DNA from 3 places in the Pseudomonas sp. SCB32 genome. Region 3 is predicted to be linked to each of the others. Evidence: predicted binding sites of a transcription regulator. Region 3 holds the regulator's gene; each other region holds the start of a gene.
The links. Region 3 encodes FliA, which starts transcription of late flagellar genes. Its sites were predicted from a motif close to CTAAAGTTTNNNNNNNNNNNGCCGNTAA; they were not measured.

Region 1 (4,208 bases), 1.5 Mb from region 3:
GCGCAGCGTGCGTTGGTCGCCGCCAGCGACAAGTACTACCAGCTGGCCAACCATCGCTACCGCACCGGGGTTGATAACTACCTGACCCTGCTCGATGCGCAGCGCTCGCTCTACGCCGCCCAGCAGCAGCTGATCAGCGATCGACTGAACCAGCTGACCAGCGAGGTGAACCTGTACAAGGCCCTCGGCGGCGGCTGGAGCGAAAGCGCGGCGCAAGCCAAGCCGATCAAGGACGAGGCGCCGCAAGGCTGATCGTTCTGGATTGGGAAATGAAAACGCCGCCCTTCGGGGCGGCGTTTTTGTTTATGCGGTGGAGTCAGCCTGTAGGAGCGGGCCATGCCCGCGATCGCGCCCATGGGGCGCTCCTACAGGGGCGCGCCAATACTGCGCCCCGCGGGATGGATATGGTTGTCCGCCAGCCAGTCCAGCGCACACTCGCGCAGGCGCTCGGCCTGGTACGCATTCCAGGCCTGCAACAGCTCGGGATATCCCATCAGCACGTGACGGAAGGCCTTGAACGGCTTGCGCCCCTCGATGGCATTGGCCAGGGCGGAGTAGGCGTGGGGGTCGGGTACGTCGCGCAGGAAATTGCGCATCAGGTCCAGCGACTGGCCGCTGCTCAGCGGCTCGATGGGCAGCAGGCGCTCCGGTTCGCGGTGCAGCAATTCGGCCAGCTCGGGGTCGGGATCGTCTTCGGGAATCAGCAGCACCTGGCCGCTGAGCAGGTCCAGGTAGTGGTCGATCCCTTGGGTATCGAGCGCGAAGGCCAGTTCGTCGAGGTCGATGGTCAGCGGGCGCATGGTCTCTCTCCCAAAGTGGCGAGTCACTGATCCTACGCCATGCCCATGACAACTGTCCTGCCGTTGCTGGTCGGCGCGGGAGCACCGACCGGTTCGACGGTCACAGGCGGAAGCGGCCTACCTGCAGCTGCAGTTCATTGCCCAGACGTGCCAGTTCGGTGCTGGAGCCGGCAGTCTGCTCGCTGGCGGCGGCGGACTGCTCGGCGATCTCGCGCACCTGCACCACGCTGCGGTTGATCTCCTCGGCCACGCTGCTCTGCTGTTCGGCGGCGGAGGCGATCTGCAGGTTCATGCCCTGGATGTCGGCCACGGCGCGGGCGATCTCGCCCAGTGCCTCGCCCGCGCGGCGGGTCAATTCCACCGAGCTGCCGGTCAGCCGGCGGCTGCCGTCCATGCGCTGCGCCGCGTCCTGGGCGCCGCGCTGCAGGGCGGCGATCAGGCCCTCGATCTCTTCGGTAGACTGCTGCGTGCGCTTTGCCAGGCCGCGCACTTCGTCGGCCACCACGGCGAAACCACGCCCGGCGTCGCCAGCGCGGGCGGCCTCGATGGCAGCGTTGAGCGCCAGCAGGTTGGTCTGCTCGGCCACCGACTTGATCACATCCAGTACGCTGCCGATCTTGTCGCTTTCCTGGCGCAACGACTCCATGGCCTCGGCGGAACGATCCACCTCGCTGGCCAGGCGGTCGATCTGCGCCACCGCGTCGCGCACCACCTGGTCGCCCTGGCGTGCCTGCTGGTCCGCTTGCTGAGCAGCCAGGGAGGCCTGTTCGGCATTGCGCGCGACTTCCTGCACAGTGGCGGCCATCTCGTGGATGGCGCTGGCCACCTGTTCGGTTTCCACCCGCTGGGCGTTCACCCCGGCGCGGGTCTGCTCAGTGACCGCCGAGAGCTCGTCGGCCGCCGTGGCCAGCTGGCCGACGCTGCCGCCGAGCTGGCCGATCAATAGGGCCAGGTTCTCGCGCATACGCATCATGACCCGTTGCAACTGCCCCAGCTCGTCGGGACGGTGCAGGTTCAGTTCGCGCGCCAGGCCCCGCGACAGGTCACCCTGAGCGATGTGCTCGGCCAGCTCCAGCGCTTCGTGGAGCGGGCGGACGATCTGGCGGTTGATGGCCCAGCCGGACAGCAGGCCGAAAGCCAGGGCAAGGACCGCGATGAAGATCAGGCGGGTCTTGGCGGCGGCGGTTTCATCCGTGTTGCGCTGCAGCGTGTCGCTGTACAGCCGGGTGCTGGCGCTGAGCATCGCCTGGCTGGCGACGTCCAGGGCCTGGCGCGCCTGCTGCGTGGCGGTGACGCCGGAGCGGGTCAGGCCATTGAAGGCCTCGCGGTAATTGGCCACCGCCTGGCGCACCGCATTCAGCTGCGCTGCGTCGACGTCGCTGTCGTTCAGGCGTCGCTCGATCAGCTCCAGCATCTTCGTGCTGTGCTGCTCGACCCGCTCGGCCTGGGCGCGGTCGCCACCCAGTTCGAATTGCAGACGGGCGAGGTTGGCTTGCTGGCTGAGACTGCTCAGTTCGGTGATGGTCGCCAGTTGCTCGCCGCGCCCGGCTTGGTTGTCCAGGCTGCGCAGGCCGCCGAGCAGGACCAGCAGCGTGAGGAACAGAAGGATGCCGAAACCCACCACCAGCTTGAGGCTGACGTTCAGACGTCCCAGCTGGACTACTAACCAATCGTACATGTCGAAAGCTCCAGAAAGGCTTCGCCACGGGATCGACGGCCCGAGGCAGGGAGGATCGGTTGGGGGGCGGGTGAGGCGGATTTTCTCGGGACGCATCTGTGTGCGTCAGAGGGTATCGGCGGCTAATTCGGAAACTAAAGGTGAAAAATGGTCACGATTTGCTCTTTTGGAGATAGGCCCGCTCCTACAGGGTGCTGTGTAGTGTTGGCTTCGTAGTTACGTAGGATGGGTGGAGCTTGCGATACCCACCAGAAGTGTTCGCGCGGGAAGCGATGGGTATCGCTTCGCTCCACGCCATCCTACGGACCGATCGAAGACAGGGCGCTGGGCGATGAGCAGAAAAAAGGCCCGCATTGCGCGGGCCTTTGTCATCACGCCGACGATCAGACGCGGAAGTGGCTGACCAGCACCTGCAGCTCATTGCCCAGGCGCGCCAGCTCCATGCTGGAGGCGGCGGTTTCCTCGCTGGCGGCGGCGGTCTGCTCGGAGATGTCGCGCACGTTCATCACACTGCGGTTGATCTCTTCGGCCACGGCGCTCTGCTGCTCGGAAGCGGCGGCGATCTGCTGGTTCATCGACTGGATGGTCGAGACGGTGCGGGTGATCGCGCCCAGGCGCGCGCCGGCGCGACGGGTCAGGTCGACGGTGCTGACGGTCAGCTCGCGGCTGGTCTCCATCATCTGCACGGCCTGTTGGGTGCCGCTCTGCAGGCCGGCGATCAGCTCCTCGATCTCCTCGGTGGAGGACTGGGTGCGCTGCGCCAGGGCGCGCACTTCATCGGCCACCACGGCGAAGCCACGGCCGGCGTCGCCGGCGCGGGCGGCCTCGATGGCGGCGTTGAGCGCCAGCAGGTTGGTCTGTTCGGCCACCGCCTTGATCACGTCCAGCACGCTGCCGATCTTCTCGCTTTCGCGCTTGAGCTTGAGCACCGACTCGTTGGAGCGGTCGACCTCACTGGCCAGGCGGTCCATCTGCCCGACCGCTTCGTTGACCGCGCCTTCGCCTTCGCGGGCCTCGCGGTCGGCGGCGGAGGCGGCCTCGGAGGCCTCCTCGGCGTTGCGCGCGACTTCCTGCACGGTGGCGGCCATCTCGTTCATGGCGGTGGCGACCTGGTCGGTCTCGCCCTTCTGGTTGTTGACCCCGGCGCTGGTCTGCTCGGTGACCGCGGACAGTTCCTCGGCGGCGCTGGCGATCTGCGTTACGCCGTCGTGGATGCGGCCGATCAGCTCGCGCAGGGACAGGTTCATGCGCTGCATGCTCTTCTGCAGCTGGCCCAGTTCGTCGGTACGGCTGGTGTGGATGTCGCGGGAGAGGTCACCGTCGGCGATGCGTTCGGCGTGCCCCAGTACCTCGCGCAGCGGATTGACGATCTGCCCGGTGATGGTCCATGCGGCGACCAGGCCGAACACCAGCGCGATCAGCGCGGCCAGGCCCAGCAGGGTCTTCGCCTGGTCGACGCCGGCATCACGCTTGGCGGTCTCGCTGACGGTCAGCTCACTGCTGATCTTCTCGATCTGCACCCCGGCCTCACGCATGCGGTCACGGGCGGCCTGGCTGGCATTGACCTCGGTGCGGTAGGTGTCGAGCGCCGCGCGATAGGCGGCCAGTGCGTCGAGGGCGCTCTGGTAGTCGGCTGCCAGATCGGTGGGGGCGCCCTGCATGCCGGCCTGCACGGCCTGGGTGGCTTGCTGGAGCCCGTCGACCGCGGTCTTTTCCAGCGCGGGGTTGTC
Region 2 (4,208 bases), 1.8 Mb from region 3:
GCGCCGCAGCCCAGACGGGTGGAAGACCTGCCGTTCGAGTTCATTGCCTGTTAGCTGGGCCCCCGCGTTCGCGGGGGTGACGCCCAACTTGGAGCTGACGCAGCGGCTCCCGTCTTTCCCGCGAACGCGGGAACCCAGAAAAAGGCCCCCAGGCCACCACCTACCGAGTCCGACCATGAGCAAACGCCCCAACTTCCTCGTCATCGTCGCCGACGACCTCGGCTTCTCCGACCTCGGCGCCTTCGGCGGCGAGATTTCCACCCCGCACCTCGACGCCCTGGCCCTCGACGGCCTGCGCCTGACCGACTTCCACACCGCGCCGACCTGCTCGCCGACCCGCTCGATGCTACTCAGCGGCACCGACCACCACATCGCCGGCATCGGCACCATGGCCGAGGCGCTGACCCCGGAGCTGGAGGGCAAGCCCGGCTACGAGGGCTACCTCAACGACCGCGTGGTGGCCCTGCCCGAGCTGCTGCGCGAAGCCGGCTACCAGACGCTGATGGCCGGCAAGTGGCACCTGGGCCTGAAGCTGGAACAGGCGCCCCACGCGCGCGGTTTCGAGCGTTCCTTCTCGCTGCTGCCGGGTGCGGCCAACCACTACGGATTCGAACCGCCCTACGACGAGACCACGCCGCGCATCCTCAAGGGCACCCCGGCGCTGTACGTCGAGGACGACCGCTTCATCGAGGAGCTGCCGGCGGACTTCTATTCCTCCGACGCCTTCGGCGACAAGCTGATCCAGTACCTGAAGGAACGCGACCAGAGCCGGCCGTTCTTCGCCTACCTGCCCTTCTCCGCACCGCACTGGCCGCTGCAGGCACCCAAGGAGGTGGTCGACAAGTACCGGGGCCGCTACGACGCCGGCCCCGAGGCTCTGCGCCTGGAACGCCTGGAGCGGCTCAAGCAGCTGGGCCTGATCGACGCCGACGTGAAGGCGCATCCGGTGCTGGCGATCAGCAAGGAATGGGTGCGTCTCACCGACGAGGAGAAGGCGAAATCCGCGCGGGCCATGGAGGTCTACGCGGCGATGGTCGAGCGTCTGGACTGGAACGTCGGCCGCGTCGTCGAGTACCTGCGCCAGCAGGGCGAGCTGGACAACACCTTCGTCCTGTTCATGTCCGACAACGGCGCCGAGGGCGCGCTGCTGGAAGCCTTCCCGCGCTTCGGCCCGGACCTCTTGAGCTTCCTCGACCAGCACTACGACAACAGCCTGGAGAACATCGGCCGCGCCAACTCCTACATCTGGTACGGCCCGCGCTGGGCCCAGGCGGCCACCGCGCCGTCGCGGCTGTACAAGGCCTTCACCACCGAGGGCGGCATCCGCGTGCCGGCGCTGGTGCGCTACCCGCAGCTCAAGCGCCAGGGCGAGATCAGCCATGGCTTCTCCACGGTGATGGACATCACCCCGACCGTTCTCGACCTCGCCGGCGTGCGCCACCCCGGCAAGCGCTGGCGTGGCCGCGAGGTGGCCGAGGTGCGCGGCAAGTCCTGGCTGGGCTGGCTGTCCGGCGAGACGGAGCAGGCCCACGACGAGAAGACCGTCACCGGCTGGGAGCTGTTCGGCATGCGCGCCATCCGCCAGGGCGACTGGAAGGCCGTGTACCTGCCGGTGCCAGTCGGGCCGGCCACCTGGCAGCTGTACGACCTCGCCAGCGATCCCGGCGAGACCCAGGACCTGGCCAAACAGCAACCGCAGAAACTGGAAGCGCTGATCGAGCACTACAAGCAGTACGTCAACGAAACCGGGGTGCAGGACGCGCCGCCGCCCTTCCTGCTTCGCTGAGCCACGACGGGCAAAAGGGGCTGGCCGGCAATGCCAGTCCCGACCCGCTTTGCCACCCTGCAGAACACCTGCAGCCCCTATCAGACGGGGCTTTCGGACTACCGTCTGTCGCCAAATGCAAAGCATGACCAGCGGTCGCCCAGGCAAAAATCCATCTAGATCAAGGCCCGCCGCGTTTCGCCGACAAACTAGCGTCAATTTGACATCATCCAACGGCACTCTAGCTTTAAGAAGCCAGGCCGACGCACTGCTTATGACCTACCCCAGCAGCCGCGCGGCCTACCCTCCTGGCGCTCGGCAACGGAGTGCAGCATGCGCGATACCCGAATCGATTCGCCTGTTGATCAGGCCGACGGCCAAGTGTGGCCGAAACGTCTGGTTCTCCAGTCGCTGCCCTGGGTGGCAGTGGCAGGACTTTACTGGGCAGGGGTGCCGATCTGGGTCCTGCTGCCACTGGGCGGACTCGCCAGCCTGGCGCTGAGTCCCCTGCTGGCCGGCCCCGCGCAACCGCAGACCACGGCGCAGCAGGTGCGTCTGGACAGCGAACAGCTACCGAAATGGCGCCCGCTGCAGGACGCCATCGATACCCATCTCGCCAGCCTCAACGGCCACACCCACCAGGTCGACGGCATCCTGCACCACGCCATCGGCCAGCTCACCGACAGCTTCCACGGCCTGGCCGAGCGCATCGACACCCAGCGCGGCCTGTCCCACTCGCTGATCGAGCGCTACGACGGGCGCGGCCACCTCGACGACGACATCGACTTCCAGCGCTTCATCCACGCCACCCAGGAAACCCTCGGGCTGTTCGTCGAGGCGACCCTGGAAACCAGCCGCACTTCGCAACAGCTGGTGGAGCGCATGGACCGCGTCACGCACAAGATCGGCGAAATCCTGCAATCCACCCAGGACATGGACGCCATCGCCAAGCAGACCAACCTGCTGGCCCTCAACGCCGCCATCGAGGCCGCCCGCGCCGGCGAAAGCGGCCGCGGTTTCGCCGTGGTGGCCGATGAAGTACGCGCGCTGTCCACCCGCTCCACGCACTTCTCACAGGCCATCCGCGAACACGTCGATGTGGTCTACCAGGAGATCAAGGATGCCGAAGGCGCCATCGCCCAGCTGGCCGACAAGGACATGTCCTTCGCCCTGGACTCGCGCAAGAAGATCCAGACCATGCTCGACGACCTGGACGCGATGAACCAGCACACCGTCAAGGTGGTGCAGGAGCTGGACCGGATTTCCCTGGAAGTGGGCGACGGCGTCAACGCGGCGGTAACCGCGCTGCAATTCCAGGACATGAGCAGCCAGCTGCTGGGGCAGATCGGCAAGCACGGCGCGCGACTCGCCGCGCTGGCGGTCGGCCTCGGCGCGCTGGATAGCCGCGAGCCCCAGGAGTGGGGCGAGCGCCTGCGTGCGGAAGTCGCCGAACTCGGCCGCCCGCTGAGCAACCCGGTGGCACAGACCAGCCTCAGTGCTGGGGAAGTAGAGCTGTTCTGAACGCACCACCCGACGGTGCGCGGGAGGCAGTGAACATGTTGCAGTCGATCATCGAGTACCTCGCGAACATCGCCCTGGTTGGCTGAGGCCAACCCACATCCCCGAATGCCAGACCCTTGGATCAAGGAGCAGTCACGCAATGGGAAAACAGATACTGATCGTCGACGACTCGGCGTCGATCCGGCAGATGCTGAGCTTCACGCTCAAGTCCGCCGGCTATGAAGTGGACGAAGCCGTCGACGGCAAGGACGGCCTGGGCAAGGCTCAGCGCAAGACCTACAACCTGGTGTTCACCGACCAGAACATGCCGAACATGGACGGCCTGTCGCTGATCCGCAGCCTGCGCGACATGGCCGGCTACCGCAGCACGCCGATCCTCATGCTGACCACCGAATCCAGCGACGCCATGAAGCAGCAGGGCAAGAGCGCTGGCGCCACTGGCTGGCTGGTCAAGCCGTTCGACCCGCCCAAGCTCCTTGAAGTGACCCGCAAGGTCCTGCCGTAGGGGAACCCCAGATGGCTACCGGCATGGAGCAATTCCTCCAGGTGTTCTTCGAGGAAACCGACGAACACCTGGCCACCCTCGAACTCCTGCTGATCGGGCTCGACCTCGATCAGCCGGACGCCGAGGCACTCAACGGCATCTTCCGCGCGGCCCACTCGATCAAGGGTTCCAGCGGCATGTTCGGCTTCGACGACCTGACCGCCGTCACCCACGAACTGGAAACCCTGCTCGACCGCATCCGCTGCGGGCAGACCGCCCTGCGCGCGGAGATGATCGGGGTGTTCCTCGAAGCCCGCGACGTATTGCAGCGCCTGCTCGACGCCCACCGCGACCAGTGCCCGGACCCAAGCGTGCCGGTACCGGCCACGGTGGAGCGCCTGCGCGCCTGGCTGGCGGAGCCGACGACCAGCACGGCGG
Region 3 (4,208 bases):
GGCAACCGCCGTGTCGCCGGCGGCGTCGAGCTGACCGCGGCGCTGGACTACCAGGCCCCGGCGGCGGCCAGCAAGCCGAACCCGGCGCTGGAAGCCGAGCTGCGCAAGACCCAGGCACGGATCGCCCAGGCCAAGGCCGAGCTGAGCGAGCCGACCCGCATGAGCGAGGCCGTGCGCAAGGACCGTCAAATGTACGGCGCAGAGGTGCCGCGCCGCAGCGCCGCCGAGACCCTGGCCGAAGCCATGGCCGCGCCGGTCGCACCGGCTGCCGCCAACGTCGGCCAGCAGGCCCTGGAAGCCATGCGCTTCGAGCTCAACGGCCTGCGTGAACTGATCGAAGTGCAGCTGGGCTCCATCGCCTGGAACCAGTTGCAGAGCCAGCGTCCGAGGCAGGCCAACCTGTGGCGCCGCCTGCAGCGCATGGGGCTGCCGGCTGACCTGTCGCGCAGCCTGCTGGAAAAAGTCGCCTCCATCGCTGAGCCGAAGCAGGCCTGGCGCATGCTGCTGGCACACCTGGCGCGCTCCATCAACGCCCCGGAAATCGACCTGCTGGAGCAGGGCGGGGTGGTTGCGCTGGTCGGCCCGGCCGGCATGGGCAAAACGACGACCCTGGCCAAGCTTGCCGCCCGCTACGTGCTGAAGTACGGCGCGCAGAGCATCGCCCTGGTCTCGATGGACAGCTTCCGCATCGGTGCGCAGGAGCAGATCAAGACCCTCGGTCGCATCCTCAACGTGCCGGTAACCCTGGTCGATCCGGGCCAGTCGCTGATTCAGGCCATGGCGCCGCTGGCGCGCAAGCGCCTGGTGCTGATCGATACCGCCGGCCTGCCGGCCAACGATCCGGCGCTGCGCATGCAGCTCGAAGCCCTGGCGGCGCAGAGCCTGAACGTGAAGAACTATCTGGTGCTGGCCGCGACCAGCCAGAGCCAGGTGCTCAAGGCCGCCTGGCAGAACTATCGTGTGTGCGGTCTGGCCGGGTGCATCCTGACCAAGCTGGACGAAGCCGGCAGCCTCGGCGAGGCGCTTGCTCTGGCAATTGGCCAGCGTCTCCCGGTAGCCTATCTGGCGGACGGTCCGAAGATTCCGGATGATCTGCAGATTGCGCGCAGCCACCAACTGGTCAGCCGCGCGGTGAGTCTGCAGTCGCCGGAAGAGCCGAGCGAGGACGCCATGGCCGACCTGTTCGCCGGTCTGTACCAGCAGCCGGTGCGTCGCGCCGGCTGAACGAATTGAACGGCCCCGTGGTGGGGTGACGGGCGGCCAGGTGGGCTGCCCGGCGAGGCGGATGCTCTGGGAGACGATCCGCGAACGCCGGAAGCGGTAGAGCACCGCGGCCGGCAGGGCCGCAGCGCCAGGGGGCGCGGCGGCTGAATGACGAGACAAGGTATTGATATGGGCATGCATCCTGTACAGGTAATCGCAGTCACCGGTGGCAAGGGTGGTGTCGGCAAGACCAACGTGTCGGTGAACCTGTCGCTGGCGTTGGCCGACCTCGGCCGCCGCGTCATGCTGCTGGACGCCGACCTGGGCCTGGCCAACGTCGACGTGCTGCTGGGCCTGACGCCCAAGCGCACGCTGGCCGATGTGATTGAAGGCGAGTGCGATCTGCGCGACGTGATCCTCCAAGGGCCCGGCGGTGTTCGCATCGTTCCGGCGGCCTCCGGCACGCAGAGCATGGTGCACCTCACGCCGATGCAGCACGCCGGTCTGATCCAGGCGTTCAGCGACATCAGCGAGAACATCGACGTGCTGGTGGTGGATACCGCCGCCGGCATCGGCGACTCGGTGGTGAGCTTCGTGCGTGCCGCGCAGGAAGTGCTGTTGGTCGTCTGCGACGAACCCACCTCGATCACCGACGCCTACGCGTTGATCAAGTTGCTCAACCGCGACTACGGCATGACCCGCTTCCGCGTACTGGCGAACATGGCGCACAGCCCCCAGGAGGGCCGCAACCTGTTCGCCAAGCTGACCAAGGTCACTGACCGCTTCCTCGACGTGGCGCTGCAGTACGTCGGCGCCGTTCCGTACGACGAGTCGGTGCGCAAGGCGGTGCAGAAGCAGCGTTCGGTGTATGAGGCGTTCCCGCGCAGCAAGGCGTCCCTGGCCTTCCGTGCGATTGCGCAGAAAGTCGACAGCTGGCCGCTGCCGGCCAACCCACGTGGGCACCTGGAGTTCTTCGTCGAGCGCCTGGTGCAGCATCCGTCCACGGGTTCGGCCGTATGATGATGGCCTCCGGAGCGCGTATGTACAGCAAGGCACAGGCGCAGAACTCCCAGGACCAACTGATCCAGCGGTACGCGCCGCTGGTCAAGCGCATTGCCTACCACCTGCTGGGCCGCCTGCCGGCCAGCGTGCAGGTGGAGGACCTGATGCAGGCCGGCATGATCGGCCTGCTGGAAGCGGCGAAGAAATACGACGCCGGCAAGGGCGCGAGCTTCGAGACCTACGCCGGCATTCGCATCCGTGGCGCCATGCTCGACGAGGTGCGCAAGGGCGACTGGGCCCCGCGTTCGGTGCACCGTAACTCGCGCATGGTCAGCGACGCGATTCGCGCCGTCGAGGCCAGAACCGGTCGTGACGCTAAAGATCAGGAGGTTGCTGCCGAACTCAATATGAGTCTCGAAGAATATTACGGCATCCTCAGCGACACCCAGGGCAGCCGCCTGTACAGCTTCGACGACCTGCTGCAGGACGGCGAGCAGGGCAGTGGCCTGGCCGAAGACGCTTCGCACCAGGGAAACGAGCCCTCCCACGGCCTGGAAGACGAACGCTTCCAGGCGGCGCTCGCCGAAGCCATCACCAAGCTGCCCGAGCGCGAGCGGCTGGTGCTGGCCCTGTACTACGACGAGGAACTCAACCTCAAGGAGATCGGCGAAGTGCTGGGGGTCAGCGAATCCCGGGTCAGTCAGCTGCACAGCCAATGCGCCGCGCGCCTGCGGGCACGTCTGGCGGAGTGGCGCGCGCACTGAGGTTCGGGTAGTTTCGCGTCGGCTTTTTCGTAGGCTTCAGATTTAGATTTCAGAATTCTTCAGGGCGACGTCCCTTTGACGCCGCCCACACGGGATGAGCGCACGCCGCTCGATGAATTGACGGCACGCCCGCCAGGACGTGCCTGGTATCGATGGAGGTCGGTTTGGACAAGAATATGAAAATTCTCATCGTGGACGACTTTTCCACGATGAGGCGCATCATCAAGAACCTCCTGCGTGACCTGGGGTTCACCAACACCGCAGAGGCCGACGACGGCACCACTGCGCTGCCGATGCTGCACAGCGGCAACTTCGACTTCCTCGTCACCGACTGGAACATGCCCGGCATGACCGGCATCGACCTGCTGCGCGCGGTCCGCGCCGACGAGCGCCTGAAGCACCTGCCGGTACTGATGGTCACCGCCGAGGCCAAGCGCGACCAGATCATTGAAGCCGCCCAGGCCGGGGTCAACGGCTATGTGGTCAAGCCTTTCACCGCTCAGGTGCTGAAAGAAAAGATCGAGAAGATTTTCGAGCGGGTCGGCAGCTGAGGCTGACTGAGAGGGCGTCATGGATCTCGTCAACGAATCCGCGGGTGACTTCGAGTCGACCCTGAAAAAACACGCGCGCGAATTGGTCGACTGCCTCGAACGCGGCGACGTCCAGACCGCCGTGCAGCTGATCTCCGAGCTCAACCAGGCGCGCGATCGCGGGCTCTACCAGGAAGTGGGCAAGCTCACCCGTGAGCTGCACAACGCCATCGTCAACTTCCAGATCGATCCCAATTCCCGCCACGCCGAGGAAATGTCGCAGATCGCCGACGCCACCGATCGTCTCTCCTACGTGGTGAAGATGACCGAGAAGGCGGCGAACCGCACCATGGACCTGGTGGAAGAGTGCACTCCGGTGGTCATGCACATCGAGACCCAGGCCAAGGAACTGCAGGAAGACTGGGGACGCTTCATGCGCCGCGAGCTGGGCCCCGACGCCTTCCGTGAGCTGGCCAAGCGCGTCGAGCAGTTCCTCTACATCAGCGCCCAGGACAGCCGGAAGCTTTCCGCGCACCTCAACGACATCCTCCTGGCGCAGGACTTCCAGGACCTCACCGGACAGGTGATCAAGCGCGTCACCAAACTGGTCACCGAGGTCGAGTCGAACCTGGTCAAGCTGGTCTGGATGGCCGGCCAGGTGGACCGTTACGCGGGCATCGAGCACGACTACGACGGCATGCGCGACGCC

Region 1: a site for FliA is predicted at 2,591-2,618, ahead of GA645_RS02185 (methyl-accepting chemotaxis protein). Genes of this name have one in related genera too.
Region 2: a site for FliA is predicted at 1,946-1,973, ahead of GA645_RS00625 (methyl-accepting chemotaxis protein). Genes of this name have one in related genera too.

What each region holds. Positions count from the first base shown of each region.
Region 1 covers NZ_CP045118.1:465,023-469,230, forward strand. Annotated here, with positions in the region: gene GA645_RS02175 (AdeC/AdeK/OprM family multidrug efflux complex outer membrane factor) at 1-252, shown strand, start outside; gene GA645_RS02180 (UPF0158 family protein) at 366-800, opposite strand; gene GA645_RS02185 (methyl-accepting chemotaxis protein) at 901-2,478, opposite strand; gene GA645_RS29225 (methyl-accepting chemotaxis protein) at 2,862-3,734, opposite strand; partial or broken gene GA645_RS29230 (methyl-accepting chemotaxis protein) at 3,783-4,208, opposite strand, start outside.
Region 2 covers NZ_CP045118.1:125,669-129,876, reverse strand. Annotated here, with positions in the region: gene GA645_RS00635 (ABC transporter ATP-binding protein) at 1-54, shown strand, start outside; gene GA645_RS00630 (arylsulfatase) at 176-1,786, shown strand; gene GA645_RS00625 (methyl-accepting chemotaxis protein) at 2,099-3,286, shown strand; gene GA645_RS00620 (response regulator) at 3,426-3,791, shown strand; gene GA645_RS00615 (chemotaxis protein CheA) at 3,803-4,208, shown strand, end outside.
Region 3 covers NZ_CP045118.1:1,936,034-1,940,241, forward strand. Annotated here, with positions in the region: gene flhF (flagellar biosynthesis protein FlhF) at 1-1,224, shown strand, start outside; gene fleN (flagellar synthesis regulator FleN) at 1,393-2,223, shown strand; gene fliA (RNA polymerase sigma factor FliA) at 2,220-2,969, shown strand; gene GA645_RS09220 (chemotaxis response regulator CheY) at 3,146-3,520, shown strand; gene GA645_RS09225 (protein phosphatase CheZ) at 3,540-4,208, shown strand, end outside.